4 regions of the Streptomyces sp. NPDC026659 genome follow, and region 1 is predicted to be linked to each of the others. Evidence: riboswitches for the same ligand, from Rfam matches in the RefSeq annotation. Region 1 holds a riboswitch; each other region holds the start of a gene.

The links. Region 1 has a riboswitch for cyclic di-AMP ahead of AB0E91_RS14550 (transglycosylase family protein). Riboswitches for the same ligand answer to the same signal wherever they lie in the genome.
Region 2: another riboswitch for cyclic di-AMP. It lies ahead of AB0E91_RS22990 (C40 family peptidase); the one in region 1 lies ahead of AB0E91_RS14550 (transglycosylase family protein).
Region 3: another riboswitch for cyclic di-AMP. It lies ahead of AB0E91_RS08300 (transglycosylase SLT domain-containing protein); the one in region 1 lies ahead of AB0E91_RS14550 (transglycosylase family protein).
Region 4: another riboswitch for cyclic di-AMP. It lies ahead of AB0E91_RS04405 (M23 family metallopeptidase); the one in region 1 lies ahead of AB0E91_RS14550 (transglycosylase family protein).

What each region holds. Positions count from the first base shown of each region.
Region 1 covers NZ_JBEZXY010000005.1:83,911-87,110, forward strand. Annotated here, with positions in the region: gene eno (phosphopyruvate hydratase) at 1-788, opposite strand, end outside; gene AB0E91_RS14550 (transglycosylase family protein) at 1,164-1,883, opposite strand; cyclic di-AMP (ydaO/yuaA leader) riboswitch at 1,888-2,061, opposite strand; gene AB0E91_RS14555 (transglycosylase family protein) at 2,254-3,200, opposite strand, start outside.
Region 2 covers NZ_JBEZXY010000009.1:112,159-115,358, reverse strand. Annotated here, with positions in the region: gene AB0E91_RS23000 (ATP-dependent Clp protease proteolytic subunit) at 134-757, shown strand; gene AB0E91_RS22995 (hypothetical protein) at 765-1,070, shown strand; cyclic di-AMP (ydaO/yuaA leader) riboswitch at 1,503-1,726, shown strand; gene AB0E91_RS22990 (C40 family peptidase) at 1,730-2,203, shown strand; gene AB0E91_RS22985 (ATP-binding protein) at 2,246-2,704, opposite strand; gene AB0E91_RS22980 (8-amino-7-oxononanoate synthase) at 2,867-3,200, opposite strand, start outside.
Region 3 covers NZ_JBEZXY010000002.1:791,692-794,891, forward strand. Annotated here, with positions in the region: gene AB0E91_RS08295 (polyprenyl synthetase family protein) at 1-683, opposite strand, end outside; cyclic di-AMP (ydaO/yuaA leader) riboswitch at 1,299-1,512, shown strand; gene AB0E91_RS08300 (transglycosylase SLT domain-containing protein) at 1,515-2,003, shown strand; gene AB0E91_RS08305 (HAD family hydrolase) at 2,080-2,889, opposite strand.
Region 4 covers NZ_JBEZXY010000001.1:1,017,177-1,020,376, forward strand. Annotated here, with positions in the region: gene AB0E91_RS04395 (HPr family phosphocarrier protein) at 1-94, shown strand, start outside; gene AB0E91_RS04400 (GntR family transcriptional regulator) at 277-936, opposite strand; gene AB0E91_RS04405 (M23 family metallopeptidase) at 1,169-1,912, opposite strand; cyclic di-AMP (ydaO/yuaA leader) riboswitch at 1,925-2,083, opposite strand; gene AB0E91_RS04410 (pitrilysin family protein) at 2,329-3,200, opposite strand, start outside.

The DNA of each region.
Region 1 (3,200 bases):
CGCTCCTTGCCCTCGAAGAGGTACTTGCCGTCCTTGTAGAACTCGGACGCGGCGACGTCGAGCGCCAGGGCGACCTGCTCGCCGGGGACGTAGCCGGCCTCCGTGATGGCCTCGAGGATGAGGTCGAGGGCCTCGCGGTTGGAGCCGAGGTTCGGGGCGAAGCCGCCCTCGTCGCCGAGGCCGGTGGCCAGGCCCTTGCGCTTCAGGACCTTCTTGAGGGTGTGGTAGACCTCGGCGCCCCAGCGGACGGCCTCGGAGAAGGACTCCGCGCCGATCGGCGCGATCATGAACTCCTGGATGTCCACGTTGGAGTCGGCGTGCGAGCCGCCGTTCAGGATGTTCATCATCGGAACGGGCAGCAGGTGCGCGTTCGGGCCGCCCAGGTAGCGGAACAGCGGGAGGTCGCTGGCCTCGGAGGCGGCGTGGGCGACGGCGAGGGAGACGCCGAGGATGGCGTTGGCGCCGAGCGAGCCCTTGTTGTCGGTGGCGTCCAGGTCGAACATGGCCTGGTCGATCAGGCGCTGCTCGGTGGCGTCGTAGCCGACCAGCTCCGGGCCGATCTGCTCGATGACGGCGAGGACGGCCTTCTCGACACCCTTGCCCTGGTAGCGGTTGGGGTCGCCGTCACGGAGCTCGATGGCCTCGAAGGCACCGGTGGAGGCACCGGACGGAACGGCGGCACGACCCGTGCTGCCGTCGTCGAGGCCGACCTCGACCTCGACCGTGGGGTTGCCTCGGGAGTCCAGGATTTCCCGGGCTACGACGACGTCGATGGACGGCACGAGCATCTCCTTCTTGGATGTGACGCTGAGATGTGCGGGGCGGTGTGCCTTGCGGCACTGCCTTGCGACTAGAGCCTAACCGTCCCCGGGGTGTCGGCCGTCGACCGACCGTCCCGTGGACAGGGAGACCGTACTCATTGTTCACGCCCGGAACAAAGGGGGTTCGGGGGGTCTGGCCAGGGCCGTGGTGCGGGGGGCTGCGCGTACGGACCCCCGGGGCGGCCCGCGGAGCCGCGGAACCCCGCTCCGGCGCGTACGGGGGAACACGCGCCGGGGCGGGGACCGGTGGGGGGGGAGGGGGCTCACCGCGGCCGTGTGCGTGGGGCGGCGCGGGTGAGCGGGTGCGGGGGCGCCGCCCTTCGAGCGGGCGGCGCGGGGCCGCTACTTCAGGTGCAGCAGCTGGCCCGGGTAGATGAGGTCGGCCTTCTGGACGATGTCCTTGTTGAGGTCGAACAGCTTCTTCCAGCCGCCCTTGACGTGGTGCTTCGTGGCGATGGTGCTGAGCGTGTCGCCCTTGACGACCTTGTACTCGCCGTCACCCTTCTTGACCTTCTGGCCGGTCGGGGTGGTGACGGTCGCGGCCGGACGGCTCGCGGAGCGCGAGGCGGTCTGGGGGGCGGTGGTGCGCGCGGCGGCGTCCGCCGTGGCCTTGGCGGTGTCCGTGGCGGTCTTCGCCGTGGTGGACGGGGTGGTGGTGGACGGGGTGCTCGCGGCCGCGGAGCTGTACGGCGTGCTGGACAGGCCCGTGCCGCAGACCGGCCAGGCACCCTTGCCCTGGGCGGCGAGGACCTTCTCGGCGATGGTGATCTGCTGGTCCTTGGTGGCCTTGTCGGCCGTGGCGGCGTACTGCGCGCCGCCGTACGCCGCCCAGGTGGCGGCGGAGAACTGGAGGCCGCCGTAGTAGCCGTTGCCGGTATTGATGGCCCAGTTGCCGCCGGACTCGCACTGGGCGACGGCGTCCCACTCGGAGGCGGTGGCGGCGGAGGCGTTGCCGGCCGCCATCAGCGGACCGGCGATCGCGGCGCCGGCGACACCGGCGAGCGCGAGGGTGCGGACGGCCTTGGCCGGGCGACGGTGCGTGCCCTTGCTGGAAAACAGCATGGATCGATCCCCTCACCGACGCCTGCGAGGTGAGCTGTCGGGTTCGGGCCGGTTGAGTTGCCCGGCCACCCTCCCCGTCGTGGAGGGGGTGGCTTCACCCCAAGCCCGTCCCGGTGTCAGCCACCGGGCCGGGCACTTACCTTGGTTCCCCCGCTCCTGCCGGCGGCGCTTGACGCGTCGACTGTTCCCGGGTGACCGCTGGCAGGATTCGGCGTTCCGGTCATCGGGGCTCGTGGTGACGAGCGGACCGACCGTAGACAGGGACACAGGGGAATTTCAAAGACGATCAGGGCCTCTGAGACTCATCCCACACTTTCACCAATTCGGACATACAGCCAGAAGAGGGACGTCAATCCCGTCCCGAATCGGGCTACTTGCCGTCCGTCCCGCCGGGCACCTTGAGCGTCTGACCAAGGACAAGGGCGTCCGGGTCGCCGCCGACGACCTTCTTGTTCGCGGAGTAGAGCGCCTGCCAGCCGCCGTCGACACCAAGGGAGTCGGCGATGGACTCCAGCGTGTCGCCCTCGTGGATGGTGTATGTGGTCGCGGAGGGCAGGGCGTGCCGCCCGGCGTTGTCCGCCTTCTGACCACCTGTCACGTCCTCGTCCGCGGTGCCGCCGCGGTGGCGGCCGCCGCCGGAGAGCGAGCCGGTGTCGACGAGGCTCCAGGAGCCGCCGTCCTGCCAGGCGTCGTCCGACGCCTCGGAGGCCGGGACGGAGTAGTCGCCGGAGGTGCCCGGGTCGTCGACCGCGGTGGAGGCGCCGGACTTGGCGCCCTTGTCCTGGCCGGAGCCCTTGGCGTCCGCGTCCTTGTCCTTGCCCTTGTCGTCGGACGGCTTGGCCGACGGGTCGGCGGAGGAGCCGGCCGAGGCCGAAGCGGAGGGCGAGTCCGAGGGCTTGGCCGACTCGGACGAGTCGGACTTACCGGCGGAATCCGATGCGGACGGCGAGGCGGTGTCCTTGCCGTCGGAGGAACCGGCGCTCGGGGACGCGGTGTCCGCGACGCCCGTGTCCACGTTCAGCGAGGCGGAGTCGGAGGTCAGACCGGCCGTCAGGGCGCAGGTCGCCCAGTGGGTGGTGCCCTGCTCGGCGAGGATCTTCTCGGCGACGGAGATCTGCTGGGAGCGGCTGGCCAGGTCGGCGGTGGCCGCGTACTGGCTGCCGCCGAACTTGTCCCAGTCGTCCTGCGAGATCTGGAGGCCGCCGTAGTAGCCGTTGCCGGTGTTGGCGCTCCAGGAGCCGCCGCTTTCACACTCGGCCACCTTGTCCCAGGTGGTGCCGTCGGCCGCGTGGGCGCTCGCCGCGCCGAGGAGCGGGA
Region 2 (3,200 bases), on a different contig from region 1:
ACCTCTCCCCTGAACTCCCGTCGCACTGAATGGACATGACCGTCCGTCGGGCGAGCACAGCGCCCCGTACGTCCTGTACATTTTTTACAGAAGCGAGGGCCATCACGGCCCGCTCGTCAGGAGGGGTACGCCCATGTCCCGTTCGTCCGCCCGATATGTCCTGCCCGAGTTCACCGAGCGCTCCGGGACGGGGCAGCTGCGCACGCTCGATCCGTACTCCAAGCTGTTCGAGGGGCGGATCGTGTTTCTGGGGACTCCGCTGGACGACACCGCGTCGACCGATGTGATCGGTCAGCTGATGCAGCTCGAACACACCGCGCCGGACCGGGACATCACCCTGTACCTCAACAGCCCGGGCGGCTCGTTCCACGCCATGACCGCCGTGTACGACACGATGCGGTACGTCTCCTGCGACGTGGCGACCTACTGCCTCGGCCAGGTCGCCTCCGCCTCGGCGGTGCTGCTCGCGGCGGGGACACCGGGGAAGCGGTTCGTGCTGCCCGGGGCCCGGGTCGTGCTGGAGCAGCCCGCGCTGCACGAGCCCGCGCACGGGCAGCCGAGCGATCTGTTCATCCAGGCCGAAGAGCTGGTGCGCACCAGGGCCCTGATGGAAGAGATCCTCGTCCGCCACACCGGTCGGGACGCCGAGCGCGTGCACGCCGATCTGGAACGGCAGCTGGTGCTGGACGCGCGGGACGCCGTCGCGTACGGACTCGCGGACGAGGTCGTGCAGAGCCGCACCTCCGGCGCCCGGTGAGCGCGCCGTGCTGCCGGACCTTCCACCGCTGCCCGCGCTGACCCGCGCCGAGGGCGAGCTGATCGACCGTTACCTGGAGACGGCCGAGCTGCTCGGCCGGATCAACCCCGCCCGGGAGGAGGACACGTACCGCGGTCTGCGGGCCGCGCAGGCCCTCGTGCGCAAGGCGACAGAGCTGAGGGACGCGCTCACGCTGATGCACCAGCGGGGCGAGACGGAGCTGCACGGGAGCACGCTGACACGCGCGCTGCGCCTGCTGGACGGCGAACGCCGCACCGCGCGGGTCGTGCTTCCGCCGGACGACGGGAAGTGACCCGACGCGCCGGAATACCACTGACCTTCCACGAGCCCGGCACACCCCTCGACCCCACCCCCGCCACGCTCCCGCCCGACCACGACACCCCGCCCGGACGCCCGGCACCCCCACCGGACCCCGCGCGTCGAGCACTCCCCCACTCGGGGAGCCGAAACGGGCCGAACGTGGTACCGCCGACCGGTGTATCTCCGGGCCCGTTTCCGCGCCCTCCGAGTTGCGCGGCGCACGCGTGACCGTGCCGTGAGGGGCCCTCGCGCCCCAGGTCCGGGGCTACGCACGGGGGCTGACGGAAGTTCGGGAACGGGACTGTCCACCCGATCGGGCGAGTGGTGAGTAACGCCACAAACCGCCGATTCCATTGGGATTTTCCGGCAGTAGTAAGTGAAGATCCCTGTCTGACGACAAGCCCCCGCCACAGCGGCGGGGCGGTCCGGGCGGACGCCGAGTCCTGCCGCCGCCCGGATGACCGGTCGACAGGAGTGCATCGGCAGGAGTGGAGGACCCGAGCAAGACGGGTCGCCGGCACGGACGTTCGCGAACAGCGGGCGGTCGTACCGAGTGGCCCTTGGGGTGAAGCCGTGGCGACACGGCCGGGCAACTTCGCCAGCCCGAATCCGACAGGTCATCCTTCACAGGCGGCTGACGAAGGGTTGCGCATGACTGCGCTCAATCGTGTCCCGTCGCTGATGGCCCGGGCCGGAACGGCTTCGGCCCTCACTCTTGCCGCCGTGGGCGGCTCGATCGCGGTGCCGGGGCTGGCCACGGAGGCCTCCGCCGCGACCACCGCGACGAAGGCGCTCCAGATCGCCGCGTCCAAGAAGGGCGCTCCGTACAGCTACGGGGCCACCGGACCGCGCCGGTTCGACTGCTCGGGGCTGACGCTCTACTCGTTCAAGAAGGCGGGCAAGAAGCTGCCCCGCACCGCCGCCCAGCAGTACAACAAGACGCACCACATCTCGGCCGGCCACCGCAAGGCCGGCGACCTGGTGTTCTTCCACTCGGGGTCCAGCGTCTACCACGTCGGGATCTACGCCGGGAAGGGCAAGATCTGGCACGCCCCGAAGACCGGGGACGTGGTGCGCCTGCAGAAGATCTGGACCAAGAGCGTCTGGTACGGCCGGGTGAACTGACCCGGCGTGAGCGCCGCCGCGGTCCCCGGAGCGGGGCCGCGGCTACGGTTCCTGACGCGCCGCCGCCGTCAGGGGCCCGGCCGGCGCCGTCCAGGGCAGCTCGACGGCGACCGTCTTGCCGCCCTCGCGGGTGGAACGGACCCGGAGTCTGCCGCCGCACTCGGCGGTCAGGCACCGGATGATGACCATCCCCCGCCCGTTGTCCTGCTGCACGGCCGCGGGCAGCCGTCTGGGAAAGCGCGGGTGGCTGTCCGTCACGCCGATGCGCAGCCACTCGTCCCGCACCAGGACGAGGTCCACGGTGAACGTGGGCGACTGCCCGAAGGTGTGCTGCACGGCGTTGGTCGCCAGCTCCGAGACGATGAGCCGTACGGTGTCGGCCGCCTCGGTGTCCGACGGCAGACCCCACTCCGCCAGGACGCGGAGTACGTAGGAGCGGGCCGTGGCGACCGAGGCGGGCTCGCTCGGCAAAGTGACGGAAGCTTCCAGATGGTCTGCCATGGCAACGTCGTCCCTTTCCACGCCGGGCGGTCAGCCTGCCACCACCGGACCGGCCGGGGGTACCAACCCCCGATATATGCACATATCTATCGCCCGATGCGGTGAACTCTGCGACGCGAGAACGGATTTGGGGTTCCCGACGCGCTCCGGCGCACGCCCGGCTCACTCCCGTCCGCGTCGGACCTGCGGCCGCGTCTCGCCGATCACCCTCACAGCGTGCGCGATCTCCTCGCCGCTCAGGTCCGCCCGCGCCGTCAGCCGCAGCCGTGAAATCCCGTCCGGCACCGAGGGCGGCCGGAAGCACCCCACGGCGAGCCCGGCCGTACGGCAGCGGGCCGCCCACTCGACGGCGTCGGACGCGGAGGGGGCGCGTACGGAGACCACGGCGGCGTCGGGACGTACCGCGTTCAGGCCCTCGGCGGTCAGGCGCGTGTGCAGCTCGGCGGCGACCGTACGGGCCCGGGCGGCTCGTTCGGGCTCGCGGCGCAGCAGCCGC
Region 3 (3,200 bases), on a different contig from region 1:
TCGGAGGCGATGTCGAGGACGTCGTCGCACAGCTGGAAGGCGACGCCGAGGCGCTCGCCGTACTGGGTGAGCACGTCCACCACGGTCTCGTCGGCGCCGGACATCATCGCGCCGAACCGGCACGAGACGGCGACCAGGGAGCCCGTCTTGCCGGAGAGCACGTCGAGGTAGTGCTCGACCGGGTCGCGGCCGTCCATGGGACCCGCGGTCTCCATTATCTGGCCGGTGACCAGCCGCTCGAAGGCGAGGGCCTGGACGCGGACGGCCTCCGGGCCGAGGTCGGCCAGTATCTGCGTCGCGCGGGCGAAGAGGAAGTCTCCGGTGAGGACCGCGACCGAGTTGCCCCAGCGGGTGTTGGCGCTGTCCACGCCGCGGCGCACGGCCGCCTCGTCCATGACGTCGTCGTGGTAGAGCGTGGCCAGGTGGGTCAGCTCCACGACGACGGCGGAGGGGACGATGCCCGGGGCGTACTTGTCGCCGAACTGGGCGGCGAGGAGCACGAGCAGGGGACGGAACCGCTTGCCGCCGGCCCGCACGAGGTGCTGCGCGGCTCCGGTGATGAAGGGGACCTCGCTCTTGGTGGCCTCTAGCAGGCCCTCCTCGACAGCCGTCAATCCGGCCTGGACATCGGCTTCCAGTGCCTGGTCCCGCACGCTCAGCCCGAACGGCTCGCCGACGGTCACGAGGGGTCTCCTGTCTGCTGGTGTCTGCTGGCGACTACACGGTTTGTCGATAGGTCGCTGCCATCACTCGGATCAGCGTATCCGGTCGCGTTTCCATCACCGCTATCACCCACCGGTCCACCACGGGAGGTATCGGGTCACAGCGGTCGTCTTCTGCTTTGGCGGACATGGTCGGACATTCATCGACTTAACAGGACGATGTGCCTGCTGTCGTCGGACGGCGCGCCGACAGGGCGCCCCTCCGCCCCCCATGCGGAGGGGGTCACTTCCCCCAACGAACGGGACCACCCCAGAGGTTCCGCATCCGACCGGACCGACACTCCCTAATACCCACAGACGGATCAAATCCACCTAATCGCCCATGTCTGACTTTGCGTATTTTGCGGTTTCGTGAGTTGGGTCACCGGACGCCCGATGGCGGCCGACAGGCCCCGACTACCCACCTCACCTTGGTTCATGGGGCAGTTGAGCGTTGACGGGCGCAAAGGATCAAGTACCTCAATTGGGGCAAGTCAAGATCAACCATTGCTTTGTGTGAATCCGGCACTTGTTCCGGACATCTGCTCTCGCATACGTTCCGGCCCGTCGGGCGACGCCGAATCCTGCCGGGCCCGACACACCCACTCGACGAACTCATTTCGTACGGCAGGAGCGGGGGAACCAGGTAGGCCGCCGGGACGGGTCGACGCGCGTTGATTGACGCGCGTCGACCCGGCAACGGCTCGGGGTGAAGCCGCGACTTCGTGTCCCACGGACACGGATGTGAGCGGCCGGGCACCTCCCCGCCCGAACCCGACAGCTCACCTCGCAGGCGCCGGAGAGGAACGTGTCATGTCTGCTGCCGCTCAGCCGCGCCGTGCCCGCGCCAAGCGCATCGTCCGTACGCTCGCCGTCACCGGTACCGGTGCCGCCGTGCTCGCGCTGCCGTTCATCGGTGCCACCAGCGCCTCCGCCGCTCCGGCCACCGCTTCGGCCGCCGTGAAGACCCCGGCCGGGTATGCGAACAACCTCGACGGCTGGATCCGCGAGTCCCTCGCGATCATGGCCCAGAAGGGCATCCCGGGCACCTACAACGGCATTCACCGCAACGTGATGCGCGAGTCCTCGGGGAACCCGCTCGCCATCAACAACTGGGACATCAACGCCGTCAACGGCACCCCGTCCAAGGGCCTGCTCCAGGTCATCGACCCGACCTTCACCGCGTACCACGTGGCGGGCACCTCCCTCGACCCGTACGACCCGGTCGCGAACATCACGGCCGCCTGCAACTACGCCTGGCACCGTTACGGCTCCATCGACAACGTCAACGGCCCGTACTAGGCCGTAGAGACCGGCACGTTCCCGGGGCGGGGCGCCCGTAGGTGACTCACCTACGGGCGCCCCGCCCGTTGTCCTCTCAGACGCCGTACACCCTCTCCAGGACCACCGCGATGCCGTCGTCCTCGTTGGAGAGGGTGATCTCGTCCGCCACGGCGAGCAGTTCACGGTGGGCGTTGGCCATGGCCACGCCGTGGGCGGCCCACTGGAACATGGGGATGTCGTTCGGCATGTCGCCGAAGGCGATCGTGTCCGCGCGGCCGAGGCCCAGGTGCTCGGCGGCCAGGGCGAGTCCGGTGGCCTTGGTGATGCCGCACGGCTGGAGCTCGACGGTACCGGGCCCGGACATCGTGACCGTGGCCAGCGAGCCGACGACCGAGCGGGCGGTCTCGGCCAGCTCGTCGTCGGACAGGCCGGGGTGGCGCAGCAGCACCTTGCTGATGGGCTCACGCCAGAGGTCGTCCCGCCGGTCCACCCGTACGGCGGGCAGCGTGGGGTGGGGCATCAGATAGCCGGGCTCGATGAGGGTGAGGCCGTCCACCCCGTCCTGGTCGACGGCCGCGTACACCTGCCCGACCTCGGCCTCGATCTTCCCGAGCGCCGTCTCGGCCAGCTCCCGGTCCAGCCGCACCGACCACAGCAGGCTCCCGCTCCCCGCGTCGTACACCTGCGCCCCCTGCCCGCACACCGCGAGCCCGGTACACCCCAGCGACTCCAGCAGCGGCCGCACCCGCGGCGCCGGCCGCCCGGTCACCACCAGATGCCGCGCCCCGGCCCGGGCCGCCCCCGCGAGAGCGGCCCGGGACCGCACGGAGACGGTGTCATCACCGCGCAGCAGCGTCCCGTCCAGGTCGGTGGCGATGAGTGCGGGAAGGGGAGGTGCGGCCATGATCAGAGAATACGGACGCGGGTGGTCTCCGACTCACCGGCGGGGTACGGGAGTTGACCCCGGCCGGCCGGTGGCGGCGCGGGGCGCCCGGGGGGGCGGAGTACGGCCAGGGGCAGTCGAGGTCTGACCGAGGCGCGCCCCAGGCGCCTGCCGGGAGGCCGCTACGGCCGGGGCCGCTGGAAGGCGAACGCGTACGACCATGGCACCGCCGTGCGGCAACCCGAGCTGCCGCCGGACCACGACCGAGGCGGAGCCAGGGGGTGCCGCGACGGGATCAAGTGCGGGATGCCTGGGCGCGGCCGGGGGACTGC
Region 4 (3,200 bases), on a different contig from region 1:
CCTCGCCTCCGACGCCGAGGGTGCGGACGCCGCGCTGGAGCGTCTGGCCAAGCTGGTCGCCGAGGGCCTGGACGAGCTGCCCGAGACCGTCTGAATCGCGTAGCGACGGTCTCGTCTCGTCAAGAGCGGAAGCCGCGTCACCTGTTCCGGGTGGCGCGGTTTCCGCGTTTTTACCTTCGGGCGCGAGACGGCCCTGGAATTCACGGCACACAAAAGAAAACAGGCAGCGGAAAACAACGCCATCGAAAGAGCTGTTCTTTGTATACAGCGCCCGTGTTAATTCCGCTGACCCGCTGTGTTTACAACATGTTGCGGCTGCCGCAGCCGGTGTGCGAACGCCGCGCGCTCGGCGTGCAGCGCCGTGAGCGACCGCGCGCGGTCGCCGTCCCCGCGCGCCACCGCGTCCACGATCGCGCCGTGCTCCGCCCAGGACTCGACCGGGTTCGCCGGGGCCTCCACCGTGTACATCCAGGCGATCTTGTGCCGCACCTGGGTGAGCAGCGCGGTCAGCGACTGGCTGCCCGCGGCCTGTCCCAGCGTCTCGTGGAACCAGCCGCCCAGCGCCCGCAGATCCTCGCTGTTCCCGCGCCTGGCCCGCTCCTGGCCAAGGCGGACCAGGCCACGCAGCACCTTGAGGTGGGCCTCGGTGCGCCGCTGCGCGGCCCGCGCGGCACCCAGCGGTTCGAGGAGGCGCCGCATCTCCAGCAGGTCGGCGGCCTCCCGCTCGGTCGGCTCGGCCACGCACGCTCCCGCGTGCCGCCGGGTCACCACGAACCCCTCCGCCTCCAGCGTGCGCAGCGCCTCGCGGACGGGGACGCGCGAGACGCCGTAGCGGCGGGCGAGGACCTCCTCGGTCAGGCGGCTGCCGCGCTCGTGGACCCCGGCGACGATGTCGTCCCGGATCGCCGTGCACACCGAATGCGCCGGAATACGCATGAGCCACCTCCGCCTTAATCCCCGTGAAACGTCGACGCCGGACGTCTGTTCCGTGACTCTATTGCAATGTGCGGGAATTTCCGACGGCGGACCGGAATTCATGGCTCTTTTTTGGACAGCGCGGCTCGGTGGCGGACGCCCGACGCGCCGGGAAACGCCGCGGAAAGAGCGGGAGCCCCGGCGGCGGTGCGGACCGGGGCTCCCTGGAGTACTGCCTGAGACGCGGCGCGGCTCAGACGTCCACGCCGTGCTTGCGGAGGTAGCCGACCGGGTCGATGTCCGAGCCGTACTCGGGGCTCGTACGGGCCTCGAAGTGCAGGTGCGGTCCTGTCACGTTGCCGGTCGCGCCGGACAGGCCGATCTGCTGGCCCGGGGTGACCTGCTGGCCCACCGAGACGCCGAGGGACGACAGATGGCCGTACTGGGTGTACATGCCGTCGGCCATGCGGATCACGACCTCGTTGCCGTACGCCCCGCCCCAGCCGGCGGAGACGACGGTGCCCGCGCCGACCGCGTGGACGGGCGTCCCGCTCGCGGCGTGGAAGTCGATGCCGGTGTGGCTGCCGGAGGACCACAGGGAGCCGCCGGTCTTGTAGCCGGTGGAGACGTAGGAGTGGGTGATCGGCACGACGAAGGCGTTCAGCCGCTCGCGCTCGGCGGCGCGGGCCGCGCGGATCTCGGCGTCGCGCGCCTCCTTCACGCGCGCGGCGGCGGCCTCCTGGGCGGCCTTGCGCTCGGCCGCGGCCCGCTGGGCGGACGCCTGGGCGTCGATCTCGGCGGCGAGGTCGTCGTTGACGCTGATGACCGGGGTGAGACCGGTCTGCTCGGCGGAGTTGTCGGCGGCGAGGGCCGGGGAGGCCGTGAGGGTGCCGACGACACCGGTGGTGGTGAGGGCCGCTACTCCGGCCGCCCGAGCGGTGGTACGCGTGACACGTCCGGGCCTGCGATGCTTCCCGGTGGCGCACATGAACGCCATGTGGTGGCTGGTCCTTTCCTTCCCTCACGCCTACCGGGTTAGCTGACAGGTTCGGAGAGGAAGGTCTCCTACGGACTCCCCCGCTCGCGCGTGGGTGCCCGATTCACCTCGGGAACATGGTTCCCCGGCTCCCCAGGCTCGCGCCATGCGGGGACTCGGCGTCGGCTGTCCGGTGCCGCGGGCGCGGCGCACTGCCTGACGGACAGCCCGGAAGAAGCTAATGGGGACGGCGGCCGATACTCAAACGACTCCGGGCATTTGTAGCGCACGACACAGGGCAGACGGGCAACCTCCGCATCAATCCGGACATTTGCCGACCGGGTCGAACATGAAAGGGCCCTGACGGGTCATCTGCCGTCAGGGCCCCTGCGCGCGTGCGGGTGTCGCCGCTCGCCGTTCCTTGTCGCTCCTCGTGGTTACTCGGCCGACACCACGGTGACCGGGCCGATACCGAGGGCCTCCACCGGCTCCTTGATCTGAGCGGCGTCACCGACGAGGACGGTCACCAGACGGTCCGCCGGGAAGGCGTTCACGACGGCCGCGGTGGCCTCCACGGTGCCGGTCGCGGCCAGGCGGCGGTACAGCTCGGCCTGGTAGTCGTCGGCCAGGTGCTGCTCGACCTGGTCGGCCAGCGTCCCGGCGACGGCGGCGGCCGTCTCGTACTTCAGCGGGGCGACCCCGACCAGGTTCTGCACGGCCACGTCCCGCTCGGCGTCGGTCAGGCCCTCCGCCGCGAGGGTGTTCAGCACGGTCCACAGGTCCGCGAGCGCGGGACCGGTGTTGGGCGTGTCCACCGAGCCGCTGATGGCGAGCATCGAGGCGCCCGTGCCGTCGGCGGAGGAGCGCAGCACCTGGCCGAAGGCGCGCACGCCGTAGGTGTAGCCCTTCTCCTCGCGCAGGACGCGGTCCAGGCGGGAGGTGAGGGTGCCGCCGAGGCAGTAGGTGCCGAGCACCTGCGCGGGCCACACCCGGTCGTGCCGGTCGGAGCCGGTGCGGCCGATGAGCAGCTGGGTCTGGACGGCGCCGGGCCGGTCCACGATGACCACGCGGCCGGTGTCGTCGGAGCTGACCGGCGGCACCGGGCGGGGCGTGCCCGGCGTGCCCGTCCAGGCGCCCAGGGTCTCGGTGAGCAGCCCGTCCAGGTCGATGTCGGTCAGGTCGCCGACGACGACCGCGGTGGCCGTGGCCGGGCGCACATGGCGGTCGTAGAAGGCGCGCACGGCGGACGCGTCGATCTTCTCGACGGTGTCCTCGGTGCCCTGGCGCGGGCGGGACATGCGCGCGGAGG